Regions from separate parts of the Micromonospora sp. NBC_01405 genome, predicted to be linked through region 2. Evidence: riboswitches for the same ligand, from Rfam matches in the RefSeq annotation. Region 2 holds a riboswitch; the other holds the start of a gene.
What was found. A riboswitch is a leader RNA that binds a small molecule or an ion and turns the genes downstream of it on or off. The one in region 2 is predicted to bind S-adenosylmethionine.

Region 1: it holds a riboswitch for S-adenosylmethionine, as region 2 does, so the genes downstream of both, OG559_RS27355 (ABC transporter substrate-binding protein) here and thrC (threonine synthase) in region 2, are expected to answer to the same signal.

The regions. Positions count from the first base shown of each region.
Region 1 is NZ_CP109532.1:6,352,420-6,355,818, forward strand. Features, by position in the region: gene OG559_RS27350 (amino acid ABC transporter permease) at 1-770, opposite strand, end outside; gene OG559_RS27355 (ABC transporter substrate-binding protein) at 851-1,747, opposite strand; SAM riboswitch class IV at 2,024-2,135, opposite strand; gene OG559_RS27360 (TetR/AcrR family transcriptional regulator) at 2,246-2,941, opposite strand; gene OG559_RS27365 (HelD family protein) at 3,033-3,399, shown strand, end outside.
Region 2 is NZ_CP109532.1:3,377,365-3,380,763, forward strand. Features, by position in the region: gene OG559_RS14350 (DoxX family protein) at 1-274, shown strand, start outside; gene OG559_RS14355 (hypothetical protein) at 309-1,022, opposite strand; gene OG559_RS14360 (hypothetical protein) at 1,160-1,615, opposite strand; SAM riboswitch class I at 1,813-1,944, shown strand; gene thrC (threonine synthase) at 1,957-3,243, shown strand.

The DNA.
Region 1 (3,399 bases), 3.0 Mb from region 2:
GCGTCGCCGGGCAGCGCGTTTCGCCCGGCGAGCGCCAGCGCGTCGTCGTCCTCGGCCGCCGTGGCCGGCCGGCCCTGCCGCAGCCGCCGGTCGATCCAGTTCACCGCGTGGGTCAGCGGCACGGTCAGCGTCAGGTAGAACAGGCCCGCCAGCAGCAGCGCCGACTCGTTGCCGGTGGTCGCCGCGTGGTCCTGCCCGATCCGGAACAGCTCCCGCTGGCTGGCCACCAGGCCGAGGAAGTAGACGAGGCTGGAGTCCTTGATCAGGGCGATGAGCTGGTTCACCCAGGCCGGCAGCACCCGGCGGACCCCCTGCGGGATGATCACCAGCCGCATCGCCTCGCCCCAGGAGAACCCCAGCGCCCGGGCCCCCTCCAGCTGGGCGGCCTCCACGCTCTGGATACCAGCCCGGAAGATCTCCCCGATGTACGCCGCCGCGATCAGTGACAGCGCCAGGATGCCCAGCGGGTACGGGTTCGGTCCCCACACCTGCATGCCCAGCGGCGCCAGGCCGACGCCGATGAGCAGGATCGTCGCCGCCGCCGGCAGGCCGCGGAAGACGTCCGTGTACACCCGCGCCGGCCAGCGCAACCACCGGGTACGCGAGATGCCCGCGACCGCCAGCAGCATGCCCAGCAGCGAGCCGAGCAGGGCGGCCGAGATCGCCAGGATCAGCGTGTTGGGCAGCCCGACGGTCAGCATCTCGGGCAGCGCCGCACGCATGGAGTCCCAGTCGAAGAAGGTCTCCCACAGGGTGCTCAGTGGATCCATCAGTCGTCTTCCCGTCCGCCCCGCTCGCTGGTCATCCGTACCGTCGGCTCGTCGTCGCCCGTGCCGTCACGCCCGCGTACTCAGGACGACGCCGACGCCGACGGCGCGGCAGACCCGGACGGGGCCGCCGACGCGCCCGGCCCCGGCCCCGGCGCCGAGCCGCTGCCCGGCCTGAAGTCCGCCGGGACCGGCCGGCCCGGGTAGTACTGCTCCTGCAACCGGCTCCACGTGCCGTCGGCGATGACCTCGTCGAGGCCCTTGTCCAGTGCCCCGCGCAGCGCGTCGTTGCCCTTGGCCACCGCGTACGCGGTCGGGGTGGGGCTGAGCTGCTTCGCGGCCACCGTGATCTTCCCGCCGCTGTCGGCGGCGGACTTCTCGCCGATCTCGGCCGGGGCGATCCAGGCGTCGGCGGTGCCGGCCCTGAGCTGGTTGAGCGCTCCGTTGTAGTCCGGCACCCGCACCGGGTCCAGCTTCTGGCCGGTGGCGTAGTCGTCCTGCACGGTGCCCTGCACGACCACCACCCGCTTGCCGTCGAGCTGGTCGAACCCGGTGATCGGGGATCCGGCCGGGACGTCCAGTCCGAAGTAGCCGAAGTCGTAGCCGTTGCCGAAGTCGACGGTCTTCTTCCGCGCCTCGGTGATGGTGATCGAGGAGCTGCCCACGTCGAACTTGCGGTTGTTGACCTGCGACAGCAGCGCGGAGAAGTCGGTGCCGACGAACTCCACCCTCAGGCCGATCTTGTCCGCGACCGCAGTGAGCAGGTCGTTGTCGAAGCCGGTGAACTTTCCGTCCTTCAGGTACACGTTCGGCGGCGCGTCGGTGAGGGTGCCGGCCCGCAGCACGCCGGGCTGGACCAGGCCGTACGGGTTGTCGGCGGCGGCCGAGGTGTCGTCGCCGCAGGCGGTGAGGGTGGCAGCGCCGACGACGGCCGCGACGCCCAGCGCGGCGAACCTGGTCAGGGCAGGGAGGAATCGCACAGGTGTCTCCTGGGATGAGGGCGGCGCGCGGACAGCACGCCGCCGGACGCGGCACGCCGACGGGCGGCCGCGGAAGGGGGCTACTACGGAAGAGGGGAGGCGCTCAGCGCGCCGCGTGACGGCGACAGCCGTCGCTGCACACCCGCATCAGATCCACGTGCCGGCGCCTGACCAGCGCGGGACGGGATGGTGACGCGGCCGGTGCCGAGCCGGCGGCAGTCGGGGCGCAAGGACGAGCAGACATGGTTCTCCAAGGTCGGTGTTGACCTGGGGACCAGGCCACGCTTGCACCGGTGACACTCCGGTGCCTGGTCTTCACCCGGGGCACCCCACCGCGGAGGAGGGTTGCCGGCCAGCGAGCCGGGGCTTGACGCTGGCGCTCATGACCTGGTGGAAAGCCTAGCAACGGCACCGGGCCGGGCGTCCAGTCGTTATGACAACGCTCACCCCGGCCGACCCGTCGGACGTCGCCCCTCGCCGCACGACCGCCGCCGAGGTTCAGTCCCGGTACGGGGCCAGGCCGGCGTCGAGCAGCGTGAAGGCGTGGTCGGCGGCGGCGACCGCCTCCGGGTGCGCCCGCGCGGCGGTGCACCCCTCGGTGAGACGACGCCAGTTGTCCCGCGCCAGTACCCGCTGCGCCGCGACGATCTGTGCCGCCGCGAGCCGGCCGGTCAGCCCGTCGGGCCGAGCCCCGGGCTCCGGCCGCCCCCGTTCGTCGCGGCGCGTGCCGGCGGCGTCGTCGAGGGCGTCGGCCAGCGCCGCCTCCTCGGCGGCGGCGTGCCCGGCCACCCGGGCGGCGAGGCTCGGGGTCGAGAAGACCATCCCGTGGTACGCCAACACCCGGGGGTCGTCGTTGAGCCCGGTGACCGGGTCGTGGCGGTCCAGCCCGTCGAGGAAGTGCCGGCGCAGCGCGGCGAGCGGCGCCTCGCCCGGGCGTCGGCCGCGCACCACCCGGGCCGACTCGCCCCGGTGGTCGGCGATCCGGTGCAGGACCAGGTCCTCCTTCGTGGAGAAGTACTTGAACAGCGTCGGCTTGGAGACCTCCGCGGCCGCGGCCACCTCGGCGACCGACACCCGGTCGAAGCCTCGTTCGACGAACAGCGAGATCGCCGCCGCCGAGATCGCGTCGTGGGTGCGCTGCCGCTTGCGTTCGCGCAGCCCCTGCTCTCCGGTCACGCCCTGCTCTCCGGTCACGCCACCCAGGCTACCAGCGGCCGATACCAGGTCAATTTCATGACTGCGGTTAGAATGTTAACCCGGTTAATGATTCTCATCGGAGGTTGCCATGGACGACGGGGTCGACCGGGAACTCGCGCGGGAGCAGGCGCACCTGGCCGCGACCCGCGCCGCGCTCGCCCGGATGCGCGACACGGCCCGCCACCGGGTGGCTACCGGCGCGGACGTGGCCGGCGACCGCTGGACCGCCGAGACCCTCGGCCGGATGCTACGGACCCACGCCAAGGAACTCGCCGAGGAGCCGGATGCCCCGCCCTACTTCGGCCGCCTCCGGTTCGGCGCCGCCGCCGAGGCGGGCGAGCACGCCGGTCAGCGCTACCACCTCGGCCGCCGCCACATCACCGACGAGGCCGGTTACCCGCTCGTCATCGACTGGCGGGCGCCGGTGTCGCGCACCTTCTACCGGGCCACCGCCC
Region 2 (3,399 bases):
AGCCTGCGGCGTGCTGGTGCTGGCCGGGCTGTTCACCCGGCCCGCCGCGCTGGTCGCCTCGGGCTCGATGGCGTACGCCTACTTCGTGGTGCACCAGCCCGACGGGCTGCTCCCGCTGCGCAACGGCGGCGAGCTGGCGGCGTTGTTCTGCTGGTCGTTCGTGCTCGTCGCGGTGCTCGGCCCCGGCACCTGGGCGTTGGACAGCCTGCTCCGTCGCCGTCGGGAGCCCGCCGTCGTGGCCCCGGTGCCGGGCAAGCGGTCCGTGCCGGCTTGAGTCGTACCCACCGGCTTGAGCCGTACCCCCGCCGCTATGGCTTGTACGGCGCGTCGGTGTGGCTGACCTCGGTGAACGTGCTGCCGGAGAGCTGGTAGTACGAGGTGCGTCGGATGTCCAGCTCCGCCATGCCGCGCTCGGCGGAGCGGGTCAGCCAGACGACCTTCGCCCGGCCGCCGGACACGGTGATCGAGACGACCGGGGTCCGGTCGTCCAGTTCGGCCAGGCTCCGGTAGACCGGCTCACCGTCGGCGTTGCGCCACACCACCAGCGTGTAGAAGGTGCCGCTGCCCCCGCTCTTGAGGGCGACCGCGCCGACCGCGTCCGCCGCGCCGTCGCCGTCGAGGTCGCCGATCCCGCAGGGCTTCTGGAGGGTGACCGTGTCGCCGTCCTCACCGGACCAGACGCCCTCGGCCAGCGGGAGGTAGTCGGCGTACCCCTGGTAGGGGACCTTGGTGCTGCCGACGTGGGCGCCGGCGAGCTGCTTGCAGGTCAGCGCGGGCACCTTCTTCGGCGCGGGCTTCGGCGGCGCGGCGGTGGTGCCGGCGACGGTCGGCTCCGGCGGGGCGGCAGGGCCCGTCGTCGCCGGGGCCGGCTCCGGGCCGTCGTCCTCCGCCGGAGCGGCCGGATCGGCGACGGCGGGAGCGGTGGTCGTATCCGCCGAGGAGGCCGACCCCCCAGGGTCGCAACTCGCGGTCAACAGGCAGGCCAGGGCGAGGATCGCGAGACTGGGCAGGGTCCGGCGCATCGGCCAGTTCCTCTCTCGGGGGGTGGGCTTCCCGCACCGTAGCGGTTCCGCGCCACCCGCCGCTGCGGTCCCGGTCCCGGGCAAGGCGGCCGTGCCGGCCTGACCGACGACGGGCAGGACCGGCCGGGGTCACCCGATCAGCCCCCGCACACCCGCCACTGGTCACCCTCCTTGACCAGGCTGATGACCCTGTTCCGGTCCGCGATCTTGACGGTCACCTCGGCGCTGGTGTCGCCGTTGCTGGTATGCACCTGGGTGTCGGTGACGCGGTACTCGTCCAGGGGCGGCTCGGCCTGCCGGGCCCGGGTGAACTGCGCCTCGGTCTGCCGGCTGCGCAGTCGCTCGCAGAGCCGGGCGTACGCGGCCGGGTAGTTGCCCGCCTTCGTGTCGTCCAGGTATGCGGTCGCGGCGTCCCGGGCCGGCGTGATGGTGCCCTGCACGGTGCGGAACAGCCAGAGGCCGCCGCCGACCGCGCCGGCGCAGCAGAGCAGCGCCACCACGGCGACCACGATGATCACGGTGCGGGTCGTCCGGCTGAGCCCGCGGGACTTCTGGGGCGGCCCGGGGAAGCCGGGCGTCGGGGGGTACGTCACGCGGTGAGCGTAGAAACCCCAGGCCAGCCCCCATGCAGGCCCCCCTTGGAATTGATCAAGGCCAACGTTGCGGGTGGTGGTGTCGTCGACTCCCACGGTGACGGTGTGATCAATTCAATGCCCCGGAGCGGCCCACACGCTGGAACCTTTGGTGGCGGAGCCGGCGATCCGCCGTAGACTCGTGCGCACAACTGAATACCTCATCCAGAGGGGCAGAGGGATACGGCCCGACGAAGCCCCGGCAACCACCCGCGCGCTCGACGACGAGCGGTGCGGACAGGTGCCAATTCCGTCCCCGCCGCAGGGTGCGATGCGGGGAAAGATGAGAGGACCTTCTCGACATGACGTCGACCCTCGCCGCGTCCGGCATCGACACCACCGCCAGCCCCGCCCGCGCCCTGGTCTGCCGGGCCTGCACCGCGCGCTACCCGCTCGCCGCGCAGCACGCCTGTTATGAGTGCTTCGGCCCCCTTGAGGTCGACTACGACGCCGCCGCCCTGGCGCGGGTGACCCGCGAGCAGATCGAGGCCGGCCCGCAGAACATCTGGCGGTACGCCGCCCTCCTCCCGGCCGGCCAGGACCCGGCCACCCGGGTGACCGTCGACCCGGGGCTGACCCCGCTGGTCGCCGCGCCCAACCTCGCCGCCGAGCTGGGCATCACCGCCCCGCTCTGGGTCAAGGACGACAGCGCGAACCCCACCCACTCGTTCAAGGACCGGGTGGTCTCGGTGGCCCTCACCGCCGCCCGGGCGCTCGGTTTCACCCGGTTCGCCTGCGCCTCGACCGGCAACCTGGCCAACTCGGTCGCCGCGCACGCGGCCCGCGCCGGGGTCCCCTCGGTCGTGTTCATCCCCAGCGACCTGGAGGCGGGCAAGGTGGTCACCACCGCCGTCTACGGGGGCGAGCTGGTCGCCGTCGACGGCTCGTACGACGACGTGAACCGGCTCTGCGGCGAGCTGGTGGAGACCGACGAGTTCGAGGACACGGCGTTCGTCAACGTCAACGTCCGCCCGTACTACGCCGAGGGCTCCAAGACCCTCGGGTACGAGGTGGCCGAGCAGCTCGGCTGGCGCATCCCGGCCCAGGTGGTCATCCCGATGGCCAGCGGCGAGCTGCTCACCAAGATCGACAAGGCGTTCAGCGAGCTGGTCGAGATCGGCCTCGTCGAGGCCCCGGCCGGCGGCTGGAAGGTCTTCGGCGCCCAGTCCGCCGGCTGCAACCCGATCGCCGCCGCCCTGCACGCCGACACCGACATCATCACCCCGGTCCGGCCGACCGGCATCGCCAAGTCGCTCAACATCGGCGATCCGGCCGCCGGCCTGTACGCCCTGGAGGCGGTCCGGCGCACCGGCGGCTGGATGGAGTACGTCGACGACGACGAGATCCGCGACGGCATCCGGCTGCTGGCCCGGACCACCGGGGTGTTCGCCGAGACGGCCGGTGGGGTGACCGTCGCCGTGCTGCGCAAGCTGGTCGAGTCCGGCCGGCTCGACCCGACGGCGGAGACTGTGGTGTTCAACACCGGCGAGGGGCTGAAGACCATCGACGCCGTCGCCGCCCAGGTCGGCCCGACCCACCGGATCAGGCCCTCGCTGCGCGCCGCCCGGGACGCCGGCCTGCTCGGCTGACCTGCTCGATCGACCCTGGCGTGGCCTGCGGCCCTTCCCCCGCCCCGGCCCGGAAGCACGCCGCCTGCCGCGCCCCACCGGCCCTGCCCGCCGCCCCGGGCCCGACCGTCCGGTGGACGGGTGGATCGCCCGGACGGGGGATGGGGCGGATCCCCC